Regions from separate parts of the Streptomyces sp. NPDC051738 genome, predicted to be linked through region 3. Evidence: riboswitches for the same ligand, from Rfam matches in the RefSeq annotation. Region 3 holds a riboswitch; each other region holds the start of a gene.
The links. A riboswitch is a leader RNA that binds a small molecule or an ion and turns the genes downstream of it on or off. The one in region 3 is predicted to bind cobalamin.
Positions count from the first base shown of each region.

Region 1 (7,831 bases), on a different contig from region 3:
CTCGCGCGCGATCCGCATGGAGTTGTCGACGTCGCCGAAGAGGGTCGGTTCGACGTACCAGCCGCGGTCCAGGCCCGCCGGACGCCCGCCCCCGGTCAGGATCTTCGCGCCCTCCTCCTGCCCGATGCGGATGTAGTCGAGATTCCTGCGCTGCTGGCGCTCCGCCACCAGCGGGCCCACCTGGGTCGCCGGGTCCAGCGGGTCGCCGACCACCAGTGCGCCGGCCGCCGCGGCGAAGGCCTCGGCGAACTCGTCGTAGCGGGAACGCGGGAGCAGGATCCGGGTCTGGGCCACGCAGGCCTGGCCGTTGTTCATCCAGGCCGCCGGGACGACACCGGCGACGGTCGCCTCGACGTCCGCGTCCGGCAGGACCACGGCCGCCGACTTGCCGCCCAACTCCAGCGTCACGCGGGTGAGGTTGCGGGCCGCGACCTCCATGACGCGCTTTCCGGCCGCCACCGACCCCGTGAAGGAGACCTTGTCGATCCTCGGGTGCCCGACCAGGTACTCGCTCACCTCGCGGTCCGCCGGGAGGATGGACAGCACGCCCTCCGGCAGCCCGGCGTCCCGCGCGATCTCGGCGAGGAGGTAGGCGTCGAGCGGGGACTCCGGCGATGGCTTGAGGACCACCGTGCACCCGGTGAGCAGCGCGGGCGCGAGCTTGGCGGCGGCGACGAACTGCGGGACGTTCCAGGGCACTACGGCGGCAACGACCCCGACCGGCTCGCGCCGCACGAGGATCTTCCCCAGCACGCCGTCGCGCCGCTCCTCGTACGTGAAGTTCCGCGCGACCGTGATCGCCGCGTCCCACACCATCATCGCGCCGAGTGCCTGCGCGAGGACGCTCCAGGAGTACGGGGAGCCGTTCTCGGAGGAGATGACGCGGGCGATCTCCTCGTGGCGTACGGCGATTCCGTCCTTGATGCGGGTGACGACCTCGATCCGCTCGTCGAGGGTCATCCGCGGCCAGGGCCCCTCGTCGAACGCCTTGCGCGCCACCGCGACCGCCCGGTCGACGTCGGCCGGCGAGGCGTGCGGCACGCGTCCGATGGCCTCTTCGGTGTGCGGCGAGATCACCTCGATGACGTCCTTGCCCAGGGGGTCCGTCAACTCCCCGCCGATGAACAGCTGTCCGTGTTCCACGAGCTCGGTCATGGCCGACTGCCTCCCCTGAGCGGGACTCTGACGATCCATCAGATACACGGAACTGATACCAGTTCCACCCGGAGGAGTCCACGGGCCGCACACAGCTCGCCTCTACGCTGGCCAATACGCCGATCAATGGGGCTAGGGGGCACGGGATGGCAGCGCGCGGGCGCGACTGGGCGGTGTTCGGCACGGCCATGGCGGTGGCCGTCGTGGGTGCCGCATGGATGGCATCGACGTGGGGCGACGTGAAGAGCAGCAACGGAGTGTCCGTGCACCGGGAGACGAAGAGCCCGGAGGAGATCAGGGAGTACTGGACCCCGGAGCGCATGCGGAACGCCGAACCCGGGTGACCCGGCAACCAGGCGACCCCGCAACCAGGTGACTCGGGCTCCCATCGGAACCTGTTCTAGTTATAGTGACCCGGTCGGCCGGAACGTGTCGCGGCGATTGGGGAGCCCATGGCGCAGGTGTACGACCACGGCGGCGGCGTCCGGTCCATCCAGGTCCCCATCCCTGACAACCCTCTCGGCCACACCCTCGTGTACGTCGTCGACACCGACCGAGGCCCGGTGCTCGTCGACACCGGCTGGGACGACCCGGCCTCCTGGGACACCCTCGCCGAGGGCCTCGCGGACTGCGGCACCGCGCCCGCCGAGATCCACGGCGTCGTGATCACCCATCACCACCCCGACCACCACGGCCTGTCCGCCAAGGTGCGCGAGGCCTCCGGCGCCTGGATCGCGATGCACGCGGCGGACGCGGCGATCGTACGGCGCACCCGGGCGACCCACCCCGAGCGCTGGTTCTCCTACATGGCGGCCAAGCTCACCGCGGCCGGCGCCCCCGACGCCCATGTGGCGCCCCTGCGCACCGCGCGCCGCCCGAGCACGCTGCCCGGCTTCGCCCCCGCCCTGCCCGACCGCGAGATCGTCCCCGGCGAACTCCTCGACCTCCCCGGCCGCCGCCTGCGCGCGATCTGGACCCCGGGCCACACCCCCGGCCATGTCTGCCTGCACCTGGAGGAGGAGCACCCGGCCCGACTCCCGGGCCACGGACGCCTGTTCTCCGGTGACCATCTGCTCCCCGGGATCACCCCGCACATCGGCCTGTACGAGGACCCCGACGACACGACCGTCACCGACCCCCTCGGCGACTATCTCGCCTCTCTGGAACGCGTCGGCCGCCTCGCCCCCGCCGAGATCCTCCCGGCCCACCAGCACGCGTTCACCGACGCACCCGCCCGCGTACGGCAGTTGCTGCTCCATCACGAGTCCCGCCTCACCGACCTCCTCACCCTCCTCGCCGAGCCCCTCACCCCCTGGCAACTCGCCGAGCGCATGGAGTGGAACCGGCCCTGGGACCAAATCCCGTACGCGTCACGGAACATCGCGATCGCGGAGGCGGAAGCCCATCTGCGGCGGCTGGTGAAGCTGGGGCGGGCGGAGGCGGTGGCGGGGAGCGAGCCGGTGGCGTACGTGGCCGTATAAAGATCGCCATGAACGCCATGGATTCTTTGGACCGGCTGCTCGCCGAACGCGCCTGCGAGCGCGTCATCATCGACTTCGTCCACCGCCTCGACCTGGGTGAACCGGCCTCCGTCGCCGAGCTGTTCACCGAGGACGGCAGCTGGGCCTGGCCGGAGGGCGAACGGTTGGTCAAGGGCCGGGACGCCCTCCGTCAGTACTTCGGCTCCCGCCCCGCCGACCGGCTCTCCCGCCGCATGATGTCCAACGTCCTGGTCACGGTGGCCTCCCCGGACACGGCAACGGCGACCTCGTACTTCACGACGTACCGGGTCGACGGCCACGAGGGCGGCCCTGTGCCGCCGGGATCTCCGGTCCAGGTGGGCTCCTACGAGGACACGTTCCGCAGGTCGCCGGACGGCACCTGGCTCCTGTCCGCCCGGGTCCTCCATCTGGCCTTCGCCGGACCTACCCCGCGCCCGCCCAAGCCATGAACGACCGGACCAACTCCTCCGCCTCACCCAGCACTTCGACCTCCCGCCGGGTCATCGTCGGATTCACCGCGCGGCGGCGCAGCGCCTCCGTGAGGCCGCTCTCGGTGAGGTGGGACGGGTCGGCGAGGAGGGCGGCGAGGAGCGCGCGGGCGGGTTCGGCGAGGGCCTCGTCGCCTACGGCGACCTGCGCGAGGATCACCGCTGAGGAGCCCCAGTCGAGGCCGGGGTCGCCTTCGGCCGCGTTGTCCCAGTCGATCACGTAGGGGCCGTCGGGCGTGAGGACGACGTTGTCCGGATGCAGGTCGAGGTGCAGGACACGGCCGCCCTGCGCTCCGCGCGCGGGGACGCCGTGCAGTCGCCGCAGCAGCCGGGCGAGGATGCCGCCCGCCTCGTCCGCGCCCATCGTCCCCTCGGTCAGCGCCCCCAGCATCGTCGGCCCCGACAGCCGCTGCATCACCAGCTCGGTCCGCGAGGAGTCGGCGAGCCGCACCCGGGGCACCGGAAAGCCGTGCTCGCGGACATGCCCCATCACCACCCCCTCGGCGAGCGCGTCCCCGTACCCCTCCCGGTACCGGCGCAGCACCCACGCCTCGTCGATCTCGTACACGTCGGCGGTACGCCCCGCCCCGAGCAGTCTCCCCACGGTCCCCCCTGTCGCTTCCCTCACGCCCGAAGCTACCGCCCGCACAGGCGCCCCTCAGCCTCAGAGTTACGGGCGGGTAGAGTGACGGCGTCGTCATCACACCCGTACAGGGGGAAGCCGGTGCAAATCCGGCGCTGACCCGCAACCGTGAACCGGTCGTCGAACGCCGGTGAGCCGGATCGCCCCGTACGGATACGTGACCGGCTCACGTGCCCCGGCAACCGGCCGGAGCACGGCACCGTCGAGGTATACGGAGTCGAGCCGCCCGGGGTCCCCCCTGTGCTGCCCGGTTCCCCTTAGGGAAGGGCATCCGCCGATCATGTACGTCCGCCGCAGCGCCGCGGCCCTGGCCGCCGTCACCGTGATCGGCACCGCCTCTGCCGCGCCCGCAGTCGCCGCCGACCCCTCCCCGTCCGCGTCCCCGTCCGTCACGCTCCCCGCCGGGCTGTACGGCACCGGCGACCCGACGTACGACGGCGTCTGGCGCCAGTCCCTCGCGCTGGTCGCGCAGAGCCGGGTGGGCATACAGCCCGCCGTCAAGGCGATCGACTGGCTGGCCGGGCAGCAGTGCGCCGACGGGGCGTTCGCGGCGTTCCGCGCGGAGCCCGCCAAGGCGTGCGACGCGAAGACCATGGTCGACACCAACAGCACGGCCGCAGCCGTCCAGGGCCTGGCCTCGGTCGGCGGGCACGAGAAGGAGATCGGCAAGGCGGTGACCTGGCTGAAGTCCGTGCAGAACAAGGACGGCGGCTGGGGCTACACGCCCGGCGGGGCCAGCGACGCCAACTCGACGTCCGTCGTGATCGGCGCGCTCGACGCCGCCGGCGGCGACCCGGCCGAGGTCCGCAAGGACGGCAAGTCGCCCTCCGACGCCCTGGTGAAGCTCGCCCTGCCGTGCGCGGACGGCGGTGCCTTCGCCTACCAGCCGGACAAGAAGGGCAAGCTCGCGGCCAACGCGGACGCGACGGCGGCGGCCGTCGTCGGCACGCTGGGCACCGGCATGCTGTCGGTGAAGGCCGGCGAGAAGAAGGATGTCGCCTGCGCGGGCGCCTCCGACCTCACTGCGGAGCAGGCCGGAGCCAACGGTGCCGCGTACCTGGCGAAGGCGGTCGAGAAGGACGGCTACCTGAAGTCCGCCCTTGCCGGCGCCGAGGACCAGCCCGACTACGGCAACACGGCGGACGCGGTCGTCGCGCTCGCCGCCGAGGCCGGTGCGGCCGCGGCCCAGAAGCCCCTGAACTGGCTGGAGAAGAACGCCGCGCAGTGGGCCGCCCAGAGTGGCCCCGCCGCCTACGCCCAGCTGATCCTCGCCGCCGAGGCGACGGGCACCGACCCGCGTGCCTTCGGCGGCACGGACCTGGTCAAGCAGCTCAACGCGCAGGGCCCGGCCCCGCGGACCGCGACATCCGAGTCGGAGTCGGAGTCGGCGAAGGCGTCTGAGGAGAAGCAGGACGACGACGGCGGCGTCAGCCTGACCTGGATCATCGGCGTCGGCCTGGTCGGGGGCATCGGCATCGGCTTCCTGCTGAGCACCCGCAAGAAGAACCCGCGACCGTGATCCGCCGCACCCTCGCTCTGCTCTGCGCCGCGCTGGTCGTCCTGACCGGCGCGGCCCAGGCCGCCCAGGCGACCGGCTACCGCTACTGGTCCTTCTGGGACCGCGACGGCGACACCTGGACCTATGCCACCCAGGGCCCCTCCACCGCCCGCCCGTCCGACGGCGACGTCCAGGGCTTCCGCTTCGCGGTGAGCGAGGACTCCAAGGATGCTGCCCTCCCGCGCGGCGCCGCCGTGTTCCAGGTGATCTGCGCGAGAACGCCCGCGCAGGACGGCAAGAAGCGGGTGGCGCTGGTCATCGACTTCGGTACGAAGGCCGACGCCCCGTCCGGCGAGACGCCCCCGCCCCGCCGCACGGCATGCGCCCGCGTCGCCGCCGACGCGACCACGGCAGAGGCCCTGGCCTCGGTGGCCAAGCCCCTGCGCTACGACACGAACGCCCTGTTGTGCGCGATCTCGGGGTATCCGGAGTCGGGCTGCGGGGAGCAGGTGTCGGGGGCGAAGGAACCGACGGCGGACGAACCGACGGCGGGCGAGCGGCAGACGGCCGCGCAGGAGACGGCCACCGCGAAGGACGACGAGTCGGGCGGCGGCCCGTCGCTCGGCCTCGTCGCGGGGATCGCGGTAGTGGCCGTACTGGGAACCGCGGCGATCTGGCAGGCACGACGGCGGCGGGCGTGATGGCAGGGCCCTCACTCCACCCCGGCGCCTGGTGGCTCTGGGCCCTGGCCCTGGGCACGGCGGCCACCCGCACCACCAACCCGCTCCTCCTCGCCCTCCTCATAGCGACCTCCGCCTACGTGGTGGCGACCTGCCGCCCCAACGCCCCCTGGGCCCGCTCCTACACCGCCTTCGTCAAACTCGCCCTGGCCGTCCTCCTCATCCGCCTCGTCTTCGCGGTGGTCTTCGGCTCCCCCCTCCCCGGCACCCACGTGATCGTCACCCTCCCCGAGGTCCCGCTCCCCGACTGGGCACAGGGCATCCGCCTGGGCGGCAAGGTCACCGCCGAGACCCTCGTCAAGGCCCTCTACGACGGTCTGCGGCTGGTCACCCTCCTCATCTGCGTGGGCGCCGCGAACTCCCTGGCCAACCCCACCCGGCTGCTCAAGTCCCTCCCGGGCGCCCTGTACGAGATGGGCGTCGCGGTGGTCGTGGCCCTCACCTACGCCCCCAACCTCATCGCCGACGTCCAGCGGATGCGTGCCGCCCGCCGTCTGCGCGGCCGACCCGACACCGGTATCCGCGGCCTGCTGCACGTCGGACTCCCGGTCCTGGAGGGCGCGTTGGAGCGCTCGGTCGCCTTGGCCGCCGCGATGGACGCCCGCGGCTACGGCCGCACCGCCGACGTCCCGCCCCGAGTCCGCCGTACGACGAACGCGCTCACCCTGGGCGGCCTGCTCGGCGTCTGCGCGGGAACGTACGGACTGCTGACGGCGGAGGGCGGCACCTACGGACTGCCGGTCCTGTTCGCCGGACTCGCCGCCGCCCTGGCCGGCCTGCGCCTGGGCGGTCGCCGCACCCCGCGCACCCGTTACCGCCCGGACCCCTGGGACGCCCGCGCCTGGCTGGTCACCGGTTCCGGCGCGGCGGTCGCCGCCCTGCTGACCCTCGCCGCGACCCGTGACCCGGCGGCCCTGAACCCCGGCGTGATCCCCCTCGTCGCACCCACCCTCCCCCTGTGGCCGGCGGCGGCCGTCCTCCTCGGCCTGCTCCCCGCCTTCATCAGCCCCGCACCCCGGCATCCCACACCCAGGAATCCCGCACCCCGCAGCCCTGCCCCCAAGGAGCCGTCGTGATCCGCTTCGAGAACGTCTCCGTGACGTACGACGGCGCCACCGAACCCACCGTCCAGGGCGTGGACTTCGAGGTCCCGGAGGGCGAACTGGTCCTGCTCGTCGGCCCGTCGGGCGTGGGCAAGTCCACGATCCTGGGCGCGGTGAGCGGCCTCGTCCCGCACTTCACCGGCGGCACCCTGCGCGGCTGCGTCACGGTGGCCGGCCGCGACACCCGCACCCACAAGCCACGCGAACTCGCCGACGTGGTGGGCACGGTCGGCCAGGACCCGCTCTCCCACTTCGTCACCGACACCGTCGAGGACGAACTCGCCTACGGCATGGAGTCGTTGGGCATCGCCCCCGACGTGATGCGCCGCCGCGTCGAGGAGACCCTGGACCTGCTCGGCCTCACCGACCTCCGCGACCGCCCCATCTCCACCCTCTCCGGCGGCCAGCAGCAGCGCGTCGCGATCGGCTCGGTCCTCACCCCCCACCCCAGCGTGCTGATCCTCGACGAACCGACGTCGGCCCTGGACCCGGCGGCAGCGGAAGAGGTCCTGGCGGTCCTCCAACGCCTCGTCCACGACCTGGGCACAACGGTCCTGATGGCCGAACACCGCCTGGAACGAGTCATCCAGTACGCCGACCAGATCGCCCTGCTCCCCTCCCCCGGAACACCCCCGATCCTGGGCACCCCGGCAGAGGTGATGGCCGTATCCCCGGTGTACCCACCGGTGGTGGCCCTGGGCC
Region 1 is NZ_JBITCM010000016.1:22,435-30,265, reverse strand. Features, by position in the region: gene ACIA8X_RS32230 (aldehyde dehydrogenase) at 1-1,155, opposite strand, end outside; gene ACIA8X_RS32225 (hypothetical protein) at 1,302-1,499, shown strand; gene ACIA8X_RS32220 (MBL fold metallo-hydrolase) at 1,608-2,636, shown strand; gene ACIA8X_RS32215 (nuclear transport factor 2 family protein) at 2,654-3,106, shown strand; gene ACIA8X_RS32210 (phosphotransferase) at 3,081-3,749, opposite strand; cobalamin riboswitch at 3,813-3,955, shown strand; gene ACIA8X_RS32205 (prenyltransferase/squalene oxidase repeat-containing protein) at 4,069-5,307, shown strand; gene ACIA8X_RS32200 (SCO2322 family protein) at 5,304-5,987, shown strand; gene ACIA8X_RS32195 (energy-coupling factor transporter transmembrane component T) at 5,987-7,102, shown strand; gene ACIA8X_RS32190 (ABC transporter ATP-binding protein) at 7,099-7,831, shown strand, end outside.
Region 1: another riboswitch for cobalamin. It lies ahead of ACIA8X_RS32205 (prenyltransferase/squalene oxidase repeat-containing protein); the one in region 3 lies ahead of ACIA8X_RS31325 (ABC transporter substrate-binding protein).

Region 2 (7,831 bases), on a different contig from region 3:
TTTAGGGGCGATGCCCTGAACGTTTCCAGTCGGGAGAGGCCGATGTCTACCACCGCACTTGCTCACCGTGTCCGCGTCCTCGCCGCTGCCGGGCACCGGCACGACGAGATTCTCACGCCCGCCGCTCTCGACTTCGTCGGCCGGCTGGCCGCCGCCTTCGGGGAGCGTCGGCGGGAACTGTTGAAGGAGCGTCGTCGGCAGGCCCTGCGGCTGGCCAGTGGGGCGCCGCTCGACTTCCCCATGGTCACCTCGGCCGTGCGCGCCGATCCGACGTGGCGGGTGGCGCCGCCCGCGCCGGGTCTCGCCGACCGGCGGGTGGAGATCACCGGCCCGCCCGAGCGCCGTATGACCGTCAACGCCCTCAACTCGGGCGCCCAGGTGTGGCTGGCGGACTTCGAGGACGCCACCTCGCCCACCTGGGACAACATCGTCTCCGGTCAGCTCAACCTGCTCGACGCCATCGAGCGCCGGATCGACTTCACCAGCCCCGAGGGCAAGGAGTACCGCCTCGGGGACCGTGACCGGCTCGCCACCATCGTCGTCCGGCCCCGCGGGTGGCACGTTGACGAGGAGCACCTGGAGTTCGACGGGCGGCCGGTGCCCGCGGCTCTCGTGGACTTCGGGCTGTTCTTCTTCCACTGCGCCCAGCGCCAGATCGACGCCGGCCACGGCCCGTACTTCTATCTGCCCAAGCTGGAGAACCGCTACGAGGCCCGCCTGTGGAACGACATCTTCGTCCTCGCGCAGGAACTCCTCGGCATCCCGCGCGGCACGGTCCGCGCCACCGTTCTCATCGAGACGATCACCGCGGCCTTCGAGATGGAGGAGATCCTCCACGAGCTGCGCGAGCACGGTTCCGGTCTCAACGCGGGCCGCTGGGACTACCTGTTCAGCCTGATCAAGACCTTCGGTCATCGGACGGACTTCCTGCTGCCGGACCGGGCGAAGGTCACCATGACCGCCCCGTTCATGCGGGCGTACACCGAGCTCCTCGTGCGCACCTGCCACAAGCGGGGCGCCCACGCCATCGGCGGCATGGCCGCCCACGTGCCCGGCAGGGACACGGCCGCGAACGAGGCGGCGCTCGCCAAGGTGCGCCTGGACAAGGAGCGGGAGGCGGAGGACGGCTTCGACGGGTCGTGGGTTGCCCACCCGGGCCTGGTGTCCGTCTGCCGTGACGTGTTCGACGGTGTCCTCGGCGCACGGCCGCACCAGATCGACCGTACGCGCGACGACGTGGAGGTCGGCGCCGCCGACCTGCTGTCGGTGCGCCGGATCAGTGGGCCGCCCACTCCGGAGGGCGTGCGCGTCAACATCGCGGTCGCCCTGCGGTACTTCGCGGCCTGGCTGCGCGGCCAGGGCGCGGTCGCGCTGTATGGGCTGATGGAGGACGCGGCCACCGCCGAGATCGCCCGGGTGCAGATCTGGCAGTGGCTGCGGCATCGGGTGATCGACCGCGCGACCGTACTGCGGCTGCTCGACGACGAGGTCGTGGCGCTCGGCGCCGAGTACCCGTGGGCGCCGGTCGACGAGATCCGCGCGCTGTTCGAACGGACCGCGCTGGCAGGCGAGTTGCCGGAGTTCTTCACGCCGGACGCCTACAGCCGTCACCTCGTGCGGCGGACGGAGGCCGGAGCATGAGCGGGGGCGTCGGGCGCGTCGGTGTGGTCGGCGGCGGGCAGATGGGGGCCGGGATCGCCGAGGTGTGCGCGCTGGCCGGGCTCGACACCGTGGTGTGCGAGGTGGACGCGGTCGCGGCCCGCGCCGCCCGGGAACGGGTGACGGCGTCGCTCGACCGCGCGGTGCGGCGGGGCAAGCTGGAGCAGGTCGCCGCGCGGGACGCGCTCGCGCGGACGGTGTTCACCGGCAACCTGGAGGATCTGGCCGACCGGCAGCTCGTCGTCGAGGCCGTCGTGGAGAACCCGGACGCCAAGATCGAGGTGTTCACGGCGCTCGACAAGATCGTCGAGGATCCGGCGGCCGTGCTGGCCACCAACACCTCCTCCCTGCCGGTCATGCGGCTCGGCAGGGCGACCGGCCGCGCGGACCGGGTCGTGGGCCTGCACTTCTTCAACCCGGTGCCCGTCCTGCCGCTGGTGGAGGTCGTGACCTCCCTGCACACCTCGGCCGCGACGATCGCCACGGTCGAGGGCTTCGCCGCCCGCACGCTCGGCAGAACCGTGATCCGTTCCCAGGACCGGGCGGGCTTCGTCGTCAACGCGCTGCTCGTCCCCTACCTGCTGTCCGCGATCCGGATGGCGGAGTCCGGCTTCGCCATCGCCGCCGACATCGACACCGGCATGGAACTGGGCTGCGCCCACCCCATGGGCCCGCTGAAGCTCGCGGATCTGATCGGTCTCGACACCGTCGCCTCGATCGCCGAGTCGCTCTACGACGAGTTCAAGGAACCCCTCTACGCTCCTCCCCCGCTGCTCCAGCGGATGGTGGAGGCGGGGCTGCTGGGCCGTAAGAGCGGCCGGGGGTTCCATGTGTACGGCCGGGTAGGCTGATCCGTGCAGCTGGTTCGCCCCGTCCTCCAGGCGGGATGCGTCGCAAGAGGGAACCCGGTGGGAATCCGGGACTGCCCCGCAGCGGTGAGCGGGAACGACCGCCGTCATACGCACTGGGCCCGACGTACAGGGCCCGGGAAGCGACGGCCAGTAGGTGTCCTCCGGTCAGGAGGGCGTGCCCGCGAGTCCGAAGACCTGCCAACTGCCCGCGCGCGAACCACTCGTGCGCGGACATCCCGGTGACCTCGAGGGCGGGTCGGCGTACACGACCGAACGGACGGCCATACGGCCGCTGCCGTCCGGTCCGTCGCCCCTTCGCGCTCTCGTCCCGTCCCCGGGATCTCAGGGATTCATCTCGCGAAGGAGATCTCCGTGACCACCAAGTCCGCAGCCGCGGCAGCACGCGCCACCGTGTACGGCTACCCCCGTCAGGGCCCGAACCGGGAGCTGAAGAAGGCGATCGAGGGCTACTGGAAGGGCCGGGTCGACGCCGACGCCCTCCGCTCCACCGCCGCCGACCTGCGCGCATCGAACTGGCGGCAGCTCGTCGAGGCCGGCATCCACGAGGTGCCGACCGGCGACTTCTCGTACTACGACCAGGTCCTGGACACCACCGTCATGGTCGGCGCCGTCCCCGCCCGGCACCGCGCCGCCGTCGAGGCCGACGCCCTGGACGGCTACTTCGCCATGGCGCGCGGCACGCAGGACATCGCGCCGCTGGAAATGACCAAGTGGTTCGACACGAACTACCACTATCTCGTCCCGGAGTTGGGCCCGGACACGGTCTTCACGGCCGACTCGACGAAGCAGGTCGCCGAGCTGAAGGAGGTCCTGGCGCTGGGCCTGACCGCGCGGCCCGTCCTGGTCGGACCGGTCACCTACCTCCTGCTCGCCAAGTCCGCGCCCGGGGTCGCCGCGGACTTCGAGCCGCTCACCCTCCTGGACCGGCTGCTGCCGGTGTACGCCGAGGTCCTCGCCGACCTGCGCGCGGCCGGCGCCGAGTGGGTCCAGCTGGACGAGCCCGCCCTGGTCCAGGACCGCACCCCGGCCGAACTGAACGCCGCCGAGCGGGCCTACCGCGACCTCGGCGCCCTCACCGACCGGCCGAAGCTGCTGGTCGCCTCGTACTTCGACCGGCTCGGCGACGCCCTGCCGGTGCTGGCCAAGGCGCCGGTCGAGGGGCTCGCGCTGGACTTCACTCAGGCCGCCGCCGCCAACCTGGACGCGCTCGCCGCCGTGGGAGGGCTGCCCGGCAAGCGCCTGGTCGCCGGTGTCGTCAACGGCCGCAACGTCTGGGTCAACGACCTGTCGAAGTCCCTCGCCACCCTGGGCACCCTGCTGGGCCTCGCCGACCGGGTCGACGTGTCGGCCTCCTGCTCGCTGCTGCACGTGCCGCTGGACGCGGCGGCGGAGCGCAACATCGCACCGCAGATCCTGCGCTGGCTGGCCTTCGCGAAGCAGAAGACCGCCGAGATCGTCACCCTCGCCCGGGGCCTCGCCCAGGGCACCGACACCATCACCGCCGAACTCGCCGCCAACCGCGCCGACCTGGCCTCCCGCGCCGGTTCCCCGATCACGCACGACCCGGCCGTCCGGTCCCGTGCGGCGGCCGTCGCGGACGCGGACGCCCGCCGCTCCCAGCCGTACGTCGAACGGGCCGCCGCCCAACGCGCCCACCTCGGCCTGCCGTTGCTGCCGACCACGACCATCGGCTCCTTCCCGCAGACCGGCGAACTGCGCACCGCACGCGCCGACCTCCGCGCGGGCCGCATCGACACCGCCGGCTACGAGGAGCGGATCAAGGCGGAGATCCAGGAGGTCGTCTCCTTCCAGGAGACGACCGGCATCGACGTCCTGGTGCACGGCGAGCCCGAACGCAACGACATGGTCCAGTACTTCGCCGAGCGGCTCACCGGCTACCTCGCCACCCAGCACGGCTGGGTGCAGTCCTACGGCACCCGCTACGTCCGCCCGCCGATCCTGGCCGGCGACATCTCCCGTCCCGATCCGATGACGGTGCGCTGGACGTCGTACGCCCAGTCCCTCACCTCCCGCCCGGTCAAGGGCATGCTCACCGGACCGGTCACCATGCTGGCCTGGTCCTTCGTCCGCGACGACCAGCCGCTCGGCGAGACGGCCCGCCAGGTCGCCCTGGCCCTGCGCGACGAGGTGAACGACCTTGAGGCGGCCGGGACCTCGGTCATCCAGGTCGACGAGCCCGCGCTGCGCGAGACGCTCCCGCTGCGTGCCGCCGACCGCGGCGCCTATCTGGCGTGGGCGACGGAGGCGTTCCGGCTCAGCACGAGCGGAGTGCGGCCGGACACCCAGATCCACACCCACATGTGCTACGCCGAGTTCGGCGACATCGTCCAGGCCATCGACGACCTCGACGCCGACGTCATCAGCCTGGAGGCCGCCCGCTCGCACATGCAGGTCGCCCGGGAGCTGGCCGCGCACGGCTACCCGCGTGAGGCGGGGCCGGGTGTCTACGACATCCACTCGCCGCGGGTGCCGAGCACGCGGGAGGCGGCGGAACTCCTGCGCACCGGGCTGAAGGCCATCCCCGCCGAACGGCTGTGGGTCAACCCCGACTGCGGTCTGAAGACCCGCGGCTGGCCGGAGACCCGCGCCTCGCTGGAGCACCTGGTCGCCGCTGCCCGCACGGTGCGCGAGGAGGTCGCGGGGCGCTCCGCGTCCTGACGCCGTGACCGGTCGGTTCCGCGGCGGTTCTCCGCTTCCGCCGAACTGCGGGTTCCCGCGGTGTGATGATCGAACGTGTGATCAGCAGGGGAACGGGACCGGCCGGACGCAGTACGTGGATCGGGATAGCGGCGGCAGCGCTCCCGCTGTACCTGACGATGATCGCCGCCTCGGCCGGCGCGCTGGTCGACACCGCTCTGCTGGGCAACCACTCCACCGCCGTGCTCGCCGCCTTCGCCGTGAGCATGGCGGTGTTCAGCCCGGCCACCGCCACGGTGGCGGGCGCGCTGCGCGGTGTGATGCCGTTCGTCACGCCGCGCAGGGAGGATCCCGACCGTCTCCTGCCCGTGGTGCACAGCGGGACGTGGCTCGCGATCACCGTCGGTGCCCTCGCCGCGGCGGCGGTCGCGTCCGTTCCTCTGATCGGCCGGGCGACCGGGGTTCCCCGCACCGCTCTCGACCAGCTGGGGACCTTTCCCTTGCTGCTGGCCGGCAGTGTGCTCGCCATCGCGGTCGGCTCGTCGGCCACGTCCGTCCTGGTCGCGCTGGGCGACTCCAAGCTGGTGATGCGGGCCGGGTTGCTCGGCACCGCCGCATCCACCGCGCTGTCCGTGCTCCTCGTGGGTGGTCCCGGCCCACTGCCGAGTTACGGCCTGACGGGGGCGGGCGTCGCCATGCTCGCGTCCAGCGTGATCAGCGCCTCCGTCAACCAGGTGGCCCTCCGTCGCTCCACCGTGCTGGCCGGCCGCTCCCTGTATCCGGGCAGGCCGGATGTGAGACAGGTCTGGCAGTTGGGCTCCGTGGGGATTCCGCTCGCCGGCACGGTACTCGTCAAGTTCGCCGTCCTGGGCGTACTGACCTTCGCCGCGGCCCGGATCGGGACGGCGGACGCCGCGGTGCACAGCGTCGGAATCTCGCTTGTCAACCTCATCTTCACGGCTGCGGTGGCGGTCGGCCAGGCCACCATCCCGCTGGTCTCCGAGTACGCGGAGAAGCACGACAGCGCGCGTATCCGCCGCAGCGTTCGGGCAGGGACCTGGCTGGCACTGGCCGTCGTGGGGTTCATCGCATCAGTGATGATCGCCCTCGGTCCGTGGATCGTTCCGCTGTTCACCGGGGATGCCGAGGTACGGCCGCAGATCACGGACCTGCTGCCCCTGGTGCTGGCCGTGGTCGTCACCGACGCGCTGCAGGCGGTCGTCGGCTTCGGACTGATCGGCCTCAAACGCACCGTGCCGAGTTTCGTGTCGACCTTCGTCTGCTACGGAGTCCTGGCCGCTGTCGCCGCCCCGGTCGCCACGGCCGGGGGCCTTGCCGCCCTGTGGACGGCTCTCGCCGTCGCCAACTTCCTCCAGGCGGTCGGCAAGGCGTACTCCTTCCACCGGCACAGCACCTTCACCGAGAACCGCGACCAGGCGCCGGTGGTCACCTGAGAGGCCCGGTCGGCGCTGCGCCGCACTCTGCTCACCCGGCCGACTCCTCGGTGCCGTCGGGTCCGGCGAGCCCGAGTTCGCGCTCGCCGAGCGGCGTGAAGAAGCGCTCCACGTCGGCGCCGGTGACCTCGGCGAGGGTGGCCGGTGACCAGCGCGGGTTGCGGTCCTTGTCGATGACCTGGGCGCGGATGCCCTCGACCAGGTCGGGCGCGGTCAGGGCCGCGCAGGAGACGCGGTACTCCTGGTCGAGGACCCGCTCCAGCGGGCCGAGCCGACGGGCGCGGCGCAGGGCGGCCAGGGTGACCTTGAGGGCGGTGGGCGACTTGGCCAGGAGGGTCTCGGCGGTCTCCTTGGCGTCCGGGTCGCCTTGGGCGAGCAGCCGCCCGACGATCTCCTCGACCGTGTCGGCGGCGAAGCAGGAGTCGATCCACTCCCGCCGTCCGGCCAACTCCCCCTCCGGGGCGGGCCGCACATGACGGTCCAGGGCTTCTCGTACGGGCAGTTCGGCGAGGTCGTCGACGAAGTACCGCAGCGCGATGGACGGCATGTGGTGGTCGGCGAGCCCGCACAGCAGGGCGTCCCCGGCGCCGATCTGCGCACCCGTCAGGGCGAGGTGGGTGCCGAGTTCGCCCGGGGCCAGGGCGAGCAGGTAGGTGCCACCGACGTCCGGGACGAAGCCGATGCCGGTCTCGGGCATGGCGACCCTCGACCGCTCGGTGACGATCCGGACACTGCCGTGCGCGGAGACACCGACGCCGCCGCCCATGACGATGCCGTCCATGAGGGCGACGTACGGCTTGGGGTAGCGGGCGATACGGGCGTTGAGGTGGTACTCGTCGCGCCAGAACGCGGCGGAGGCCGTGCCGTCCCCGTCGCGCGCGTCGTCGTGGATGGCCCGGATGTCGCCGCCCGCGCACAGGCCGCGTTCCCCCGCGCCCCTGATGACGACGGTCTCGACGGCCGGGTCGTGCTCCCACGCGGTGAGCGCCTCGTCGATGCGGCGCACCATCGCGTGGGTGAGGGCGTTGATCGCCCTGGGCCGGTCCAGGGTGATGTGGGCGGCCCGGCCCTCCGTGGCCAACAGGACGTCGGTCATCCGAGTGCCTCCGTCAGGCCGCGGGCCACGATGACGCGCATCATCTCGTCGGTTCCTTCCAGGATCTGGTGAACGCACAGGTCACGGACGAT
Region 2 is NZ_JBITCM010000017.1:102,198-110,028, forward strand. Features, by position in the region: gene aceB (malate synthase A) at 43-1,641, shown strand; gene ACIA8X_RS33725 (3-hydroxybutyryl-CoA dehydrogenase) at 1,638-2,510, shown strand; cobalamin riboswitch at 2,504-2,728, shown strand; gene metE (5-methyltetrahydropteroyltriglutamate--homocysteine S-methyltransferase) at 2,883-5,210, shown strand; gene ACIA8X_RS33735 (MATE family efflux transporter) at 5,288-6,643, shown strand; gene ACIA8X_RS33740 (enoyl-CoA hydratase/isomerase family protein) at 6,675-7,739, opposite strand; partial or broken gene ACIA8X_RS33745 (acyl-CoA dehydrogenase family protein) at 7,736-7,831, opposite strand, start outside.
Region 2: another riboswitch for cobalamin. It lies ahead of metE (5-methyltetrahydropteroyltriglutamate--homocysteine S-methyltransferase); the one in region 3 lies ahead of ACIA8X_RS31325 (ABC transporter substrate-binding protein).

Region 3 (7,831 bases):
GCGCACGACCATCGCCACGCTGGCCGCCGGGGCGGGCGGCGCCGACTCGGTCACAGTTCTGCCCTTCGACCACGCCCTCGGTCTGCCGGACGCGTTCGCGCGGCGCATCGCCCGCAACACCTCGACGATCCTCATCGAGGAGTCGCACCTGGCCCGGGTCATCGACCCCGCGGGCGGCTCCTGGTACGTGGAGCGGCTCACCGACGAACTCGCGCACGCCGGCTGGGAGTTCTTCCAGCGGATCGAGCGCGGTGGCGGCCTGGCCACCTCCCTTCGCTCGGGGCAGCTGGGGCAGGACCTCGCCGACACGTGGCAGGCCCGCAGCGGCAGGCTCGCCAAGCGGCGCGAACCCATCACCGGCGTCAGCGAGTTCCCGCACCTGGCCGAGAAGCCCGTGGTGCGGGGGCCCGCGCCCGAGCGCCCGTCCGGCGGGCTGCCTCGCGTCCATCGCGACGAGGCGTACGAGGAGCTGCGCGCCCGCTCCGACGCCCATCTCGCCGCGACCGGCTCCCGCCCGCGGATCTTCCTGGCCGCCCTGGGACCGGCGGCCGCCCACACCGCCCGCCTCACCTTCGCTTCGAACCTCTTCCAGGCGGGCGGCATCGAGCCCGTCACCGAGGGCACCTTCGAGGACAGCGGTGCCACGGAGGTCTGCCTGTGCTCCAGTGACGCCCTGTACGAGGAGCGGGCGGAGACCGTGGCCGCCGAGCTGAAGGCCGCCGGTGCCTCGCACGTGTTCCTGGCGGGCCGTCCCGGGCAGTACCCCGGTGTCGACGCGTACGTCTTCGCGGGCTGCGACGCCGTCGCCGTCCTGTCCGCCACCCTTGACCGCATGGGAGTGTCCTGATGTCCGCCCTCTCTGGCCCCTCCGTCCCCGACTTCTCCGGGATCGAGCTGGGGACTCCGGCCGTCGACGGCGGAGCCGACGAGTGGCGTACGGCCGTCAAGAAGGCGGCCGGCGGGGACGACCTGCTGTGGGAGACCCCGGAGGGCATCCCGGTCAAGCCGCTCTACACCGGGCAGGACCTGGAGGGCCTGGACTTCCTGGGCACCTACCCGGGCGCCGCCCCGTATCTGCGCGGCCCGTACCCCACCATGTACGTCAACCAGCCGTGGACGATCCGCCAGTACGCGGGCTTCTCCACCGCCGAGGAGTCCAACGCCTTCTACCGGCGCAACCTCGCCGCCGGCCAGAAGGGCCTGTCGGTCGCCTTCGACCTGCCCACGCACCGGGGTTACGACAGCGACCACCCGCGCGTGACCGGTGACGTCGGCATGGCGGGCGTGGCCATCGACTCGATCTACGACATGCGCCAGCTCTTCGACGGCATCCCGCTGGACAAGATGACCGTGTCGATGACGATGAACGGCGCCGTGCTGCCGGTGCTCGCGCTCTACATCGTGGCGGCGGAGGAACAGGGCGTGCCGCCCGAGAAGTTGGCCGGGACCATCCAGAACGACATCCTCAAGGAGTTCATGGTCCGCAACACCTACATCTATCCGCCGAAGCCGTCGATGCGGATCATCTCCGACATCTTCGCGTTCACCTCGCAGCGGATGCCCCGCTACAACTCCATCTCCATCTCCGGCTACCACATCCAGGAGGCGGGCGCGACGGCCGACCTGGAACTGGCGTACACGCTCGCGGACGGCGTGGAGTACATCCGGGCGGGCCGGGAGGCGGGCCTGGACGTGGACGCGTTCGCGCCCCGGCTGTCGTTCTTCTGGGCGATCGGCATGAACTTCTTCATGGAGGTCGCCAAGCTGCGCGCGGCGCGCCTGCTGTGGGCCAAGCTGGTCAAGCAGTTCGACCCGAAGAACGCCAAGTCCCTCTCCCTGCGCACCCATTCGCAGACCTCGGGCTGGTCCCTGACCGCGCAGGACGTGTTCAACAACGTCACGCGCACCTGCGTCGAGGCGATGGCGGCGACGCAGGGCCACACCCAGTCGCTGCACACCAACGCCCTCGACGAGGCGCTCGCGCTGCCCACCGACTTCTCCGCACGCATCGCCCGCAACACCCAGCTGCTGATCCAGCAGGAGTCCGGCACCACCCGGGTCATCGACCCGTGGGGCGGCAGCGCGTATGTGGAGAAGCTGACATACGACCTCGCGCGCCGGGCTTGGCAGCACATCGAGGAGGTCGAGGCGGCGGGCGGCATGGCCAAGGCCATCGACGCGGGCATCCCCAAGCTGCGCATCGAGGAGGCCGCGGCCCGCACCCAGGCCCGCATCGACTCCGGCCGTCAGCCGGTCATCGGCGTCAACAAGTACCGCGTCGAGACCGACGAGGCGATCGACGTCCTCAAGGTCGACAACTCCTCCGTACGCACCCAGCAGATCGAGAAGCTACGGCGGCTGCGCGCGGAGCGGGACGAGCAGGCGTGCCAGGACTCGCTGGACGCGCTGACCCGGGCGGCCGGCGGCGAGGGCAACCTGCTGGAGCTGGCGGTGAACGCGGCCCGCGCCAAGGCCACCGTCGGCGAGATCTCCGACGCCTTGGAGAAGGTGTACGGCCGGCACGCGAGCCAGATCCGTACGATCTCCGGCGTGTACCGCAACGAAGCAGGCGAGTCCCCGTCCGTGGAACGCACCCGCGCTCTGGTGTCCGACTTCGAGGAGGCCGAGGGCCGCCGCCCGCGCATCCTGGTCGCGAAGATGGGCCAGGACGGCCACGACCGCGGCCAGAAGGTGATCGCCACCGCCTTCGCCGACCTCGGCTTCGACGTCGACGTCGGCCCGCTGTTCCAGACCCCGGCCGAGGTGGCCCGCCAGGCCGTCGAGGCGGACGTGCACATCGTCGGGGTGTCGTCGCTGGCGGCCGGCCACCTCACCCTCGTACCGGCGTTGAAGGAGCAGCTCGCCGAGGAGGGGCGCGAGGACATCATGATCGTGGTCGGCGGGGTGATCCCGCCGCAGGACGTGCCGACGCTCCTGGAGATGGGTGCGGCGGCCGTCTTCCCGCCCGGGACGGTGATCCCGGACGCGGCGTACGACCTGGTGCGGCGGCTGTCGACCGGACTCGGGCACGACCTGTGATCGATGTCGACGCCTATGTGAAAGGCGTGCTCGACGGGAAGCGGGCGATCATCGCACGCGCCATCACCCTCGTCGAGTCCACTCGTCCGCAACACCGGGCGCTGGCACAGGAGTTGCTCACCGAGCTGCTTCCGCACAGCGGCCGGGCGCGGCGGATCGGTGTCAGCGGGGTGCCGGGCGTGGGCAAGTCGACGTTCATCGACGCGTTCGGCTCGATGCTCACCGCGCTCGGGCACCGGGTGGCCGTGCTCGCCGTCGACCCCTCCTCCAGCCGTACCGGCGGCTCGATCCTCGGCGACAAGACGCGTATGGAGCGTCTGGCCGTGGATCCGGCGGCCTTCGTGCGGCCGTCCCCCACGGCGGGCACGCTGGGCGGGGTCGCCAAGGCCACGCGCGAGTCGATCGTGGTGATGGAGGCGGCCGGCTACGACGTGATCCTGGTGGAGACGGTCGGCGTCGGCCAGTCCGAGACCGCGGTCGCGAACATGGTCGACTCCTTCCTGCTGCTCACTCTCGCCCGTACCGGCGACCAGTTGCAGGGCATCAAGAAGGGCGTCCTGGAACTGGCCGACGTGCTGGCCGTCAACAAGGCGGACGGCCCGCACGAGCGCGACGCCAGCGCCGCGGCACGGGAGTTGGCGAGCGCACTGCGGCTGATGCACGGCAAGGATCCCGTCTGGACGCCGCCGGTGCTCAGTTGCAGCGCCCGCGAATCGACCGGTCTGGACACCGTCTGGGAACGCCTCGAACAGCACCGCACCCTGCTGGACTCGACCGGGCGCCTCGCCGCCAAGCGCCGCGACCAGCAGGTCGACTGGACGTGGAGCATGGTCCGCGACGAACTCCTCGGCCGGCTGCACGCCGACCCGGCGGTGCGGGCCCTCGCACCGGCTCTCGAACAGCGCGTCAGGGACGGCGAGTTGACGCCCACGCTGGCTGCCGAGCGCATCCTGCGGGCACTCGGGAGCACCGAGCCCTCCTGAGCACCCGAGGTGGGCCCCACCTGGGAGGTTGAGGCGCCTGTGGTAGCTTGCCGAGGCCAGTCGTACCCGTGTGCGTACCCGTACGTACACGAGTCAGGGAATCCGGTGGGAATCCGGAGCTGACGCGCAGCGGTGAGGGCGACGGGCGGGGCAACGGCCACTGGACGGTGAACACGGTCCGGGAAGGCGCCTCGTCCGGGCGACCCCGAGTCCGAAGACCTGCTGGCACCCTCCGGCAGTGTCAACGGCCGGAGGGAGCACCGTACGACCGGGCTTCGCGCATGAGCCCTCGACGCCGAAGGAAGTCCCGTGCCGTTCGCACGCCCTGTCCGTCCTGCCGCCGTTCTCCTGACCGGTGCCCTCCTGCTGACCGGTTGCGGCGGCTCCTCCGACTCACCGACCGGGAGCGCGACCAGGAGCAAGCCCGCCGGATATCCGGTCACCCTCGACAACTGCGGGCAGAAGGTCCGCGTCGAGGCGCCTCCGCAGCAGGCCGTCTCCCTCAACCAGGGCACCACCGAGATCATGCTCTCCCTCGGTCTCTCCGACCGCATGGTGGGCACCGCCACCTGGACGGACCCGGTGGCGAAGGGGCTGGAGAAGGACAACGCGAAGGTGCGGCGGCTGGCGGACAACGCCCCGTCCTTCGAGAAGGTCCTGGACACCGAACCCGACTTCGTCGCCGCGTCCTTCGCCTCCACGCTCGGCAAGGGCGGGGTGGCCACCCGCGAGCAGTTCGAGAAGCTCGGCGTGCCCACCTACCTCTCCCCCTCCGACTGCGTGGGCAAGGACAACAGCGGCGACGGCGACGGCTCGCGCACGGAACCGCTCACCATGGACGCGGTCTACGGCGAAGTCACCGACCTGGCAAGGATCTTCGGCGTCGAGGAGCGGGGCGAGAAGCTCGTCGCCGACCTCCGGGCCCGGGTGAAGAAGGCCACCTCCGGACTCGACGCCAAGGACGTGACCCTCCTGTACTGGTTCGCCAACTCCCAGTCCCCGTACCTCGCGGGCTGCTGCGGCGCACCCGGCGTCATCACCCGCGAACTCGGTGCCGAGAACGCCTTCGACGACACCCACGAGGAATGGCCCCAGGTCAACTGGGAGACGGTCGCCGACCGCGACCCCGACGTCCTCGTCATCGGCGACCTGTCCCGCAAGCAGCAGACAGCCGAAACGGCCGCGCGGAAGATCGAGTTCCTGGAATCCGACCCGGTGACGAAGAACATGTCCGCGGTGCGTGAGAAGCGGTATGTGCTGCTGTCCGGGCAGGCCATGAACCCGACCATCCGGACCGTCGAGGGCGTGGAGAAGGTGGCGGCGGCCCTGCGCAAATACGGCCTCGCCGGGTGAGCACCGCCCTGTCGGAGGTCGCCCCGGCGGCACTGCGCGGCCTGCGCCGCACGCTGCTGTGGGCGGCCGGTCTCGTCCTGCTGGTCCTCTCCGTCGCCGTGGCGATCACCATCGGTCCTGCGGACATCGCCGTCGGGGACGTCTGGGCGACGGTGGCCGCGCATCTCGGCTGGGGCCAGGGCGAGTTGACGCCCATCCGGGACGGCATCGTCTGGAACCTGCGCCTCCCGCGCACGCTGCTCGCCGCGGTGTGCGGTGCCGGGCTGGCCGTGTGCGGGGCGGTGATGCAGTCCCTGCTGCGCAACCCGCTCGCCGACCCCTTCGTCCTGGGCGTCTCCTCGGGCGCCTCGACCGGCGCGGTCGTGGTCGTCGTCCTCGGCGCGGGCGGCGGTCTGCTGTCGGTCTCCGGTGGCGCGTTCCTGGGCGCGGTCGTCTCCTTCGGGCTGGTACTGCTGCTCAGCCACACCCTCGGCGGCACCACGGACCGGGTGGTGCTCGCCGGGGTCGCCGCGATGCAGTTGTTCTCCGCGCTCACCTCCTTCGTGGTGATGACGGCGGCCGACGCGGAGACCACACGCGGTGTGCTGTTCTGGCTGCTCGGCTCGCTCAGCGGGGCCGGCTGGACCGATGTGGGCGTGGGGCTTGCGGCCCTGGTGGTGACCCTGCTCGTGTGCGCCGGTTACGCCCGCGCGCTCGACGCGTTCGCGTTCGGCCAGGACGCCGCCGCCTCGCTCGGCGTACACGTGGCCCGCTCCCGCATGGTGCTGCTCTGTACGACCGCCCTACTCACGGCCGCTCTGGTCAGCTCCGCCGGGGCGATCGGCTTCGTCGGCCTGGTCCTCCCGCACGCCGTCCGCCCATTGACCGGCCCCGGACACACCCGCCTGCTGCCCGCCACCGCCCTCACCGGGGCGGTGCTCCTCGTCTGGGTCGACACCCTCGCCCGCACCGCCCTCGACCCGCAGGAGGTGCCGGTGGGCGTGATGACCGCGCTGATCGGCGTCCCGGCGTTCGTCCTCGTCCTCTACCGGGAGCGGGGCAGCCGATGAGCAAGCACCCGATGAGCGACCCCACCCCGGCCACGGGACTGCGCGCCGACCGCGTCAGCCGCAAGGCCGACGGCACCCTGATCCTGGACGGCGTCAGCCTCACCCCGCGTCCCGGCACAGTCACCGGTCTGCTCGGCCCGAACGGCTCGGGCAAGTCCACGCTGCTGCGTCTGCTCGCCGGCGTCATCGCCCCGGACTCCGGTGCCGTCACCCTGGACGACCACCCGCTGGACCGGCTGGGCCGCCGCACCGTCGCCCGACGCGTCGCGGTCGTCGAGCAACAGGCCGACACCCAGGTCGCGTTGACCGTCCTGGACGTCGTACGCCTCGGCCGCGTCCCGCACCGCCGGGCCTGGAGCCCCGCGACCTCGGCGGACGAGGCCGCCGTCCGCTCGGCCCTCGCCCGCACCCACCTCACCGACAAGGCCGACCGGCCCTGGCACACCCTCTCCGGCGGCGAACGCCAGCGCGTCCAGATCGCCCGCGCCCTCGCCCAGGAACCCCGCGAGCTGCTGCTCGACGAACCCACCAACCACCTCGACATCCAGCACCAGCTCGCCCTGCTGGACCTGATCACCGAACTCGAACTGACCAGCGTCGTCGCCCTGCACGACCTGAACCTGGCGGCCATGTACTGCGACCGGCTCGTGGTCCTGAAGCAGGGGCGCGTGGTGGCGAACGGCACGCCGACGGATGTCCTCACGGAGTCCCTCATCGCCGACGTCTACGGCGTACGCGCCACCGTCAGCGTGCCCAACGGCCCTGACGACAGCCCTCACATACGTTTCCTGGGCACCCTCACGACCTCACTCCACCGGGCGGCGGCCCCAGGCGGAGATCATCGGTGAGGTCGCCAGATCGAGGCCGCCCGCGGTGACGTTGGCCAGGTGGCGGTCGATCTCCTCGTCCGTGGCCAACCCCGCGGCGACGAGCCTGCCGCGGACCTGGCGGACGGTAGCCGCCTCCAACTCGGCGCACGCGGGTGAGGTGATCGGGAAGTAGGCGTCGGCCTCGACGTCCACCAGTCCGGCCTCGCGCAGCAGCCTGGGCAGCCTTCGCCCGTACGCCAGGTCCGCGCCGCGCTCCCGAAGCAGCTCGCGGAAGCCGCGGCGCAGCCTGTTGGCCAACTCCTGCTCGGGGCCGTATTCGTCGGGACAGATCAGCGGTTGCAGCGCCGGGTCGGCGTCCTCCAGCAGCAGCCATCCGACGGGGCGCAGCGCCTCGATCATCGACCGCAGGGCCTGGTCGCGGTCGGCGACGTGGACGAGCACGAGCCGGGCGTGGATGAGGTCGAACGATCCCCCGGCCGGGAGCGCTTCGGCCGCCACGTCGTGGCACAGCACCTCGAAGCCCGCCGCCTCCCGCATCCAGGAGGTGTCGATGTCGGTGGCCACGACGTGTCCGCTC
Region 3 is NZ_JBITCM010000015.1:106,961-114,791, reverse strand. Features, by position in the region: gene ACIA8X_RS31340 (methylmalonyl-CoA mutase family protein) at 1-847, shown strand, start outside; gene scpA (methylmalonyl-CoA mutase) at 847-3,039, shown strand; gene meaB (methylmalonyl Co-A mutase-associated GTPase MeaB) at 3,036-4,022, shown strand; cobalamin riboswitch at 4,078-4,264, shown strand; gene ACIA8X_RS31325 (ABC transporter substrate-binding protein) at 4,332-5,375, shown strand; gene ACIA8X_RS31320 (FecCD family ABC transporter permease) at 5,372-6,424, shown strand; gene ACIA8X_RS31315 (ABC transporter ATP-binding protein) at 6,421-7,272, shown strand; partial or broken gene ACIA8X_RS31310 (methyltransferase domain-containing protein) at 7,231-7,831, opposite strand, start outside.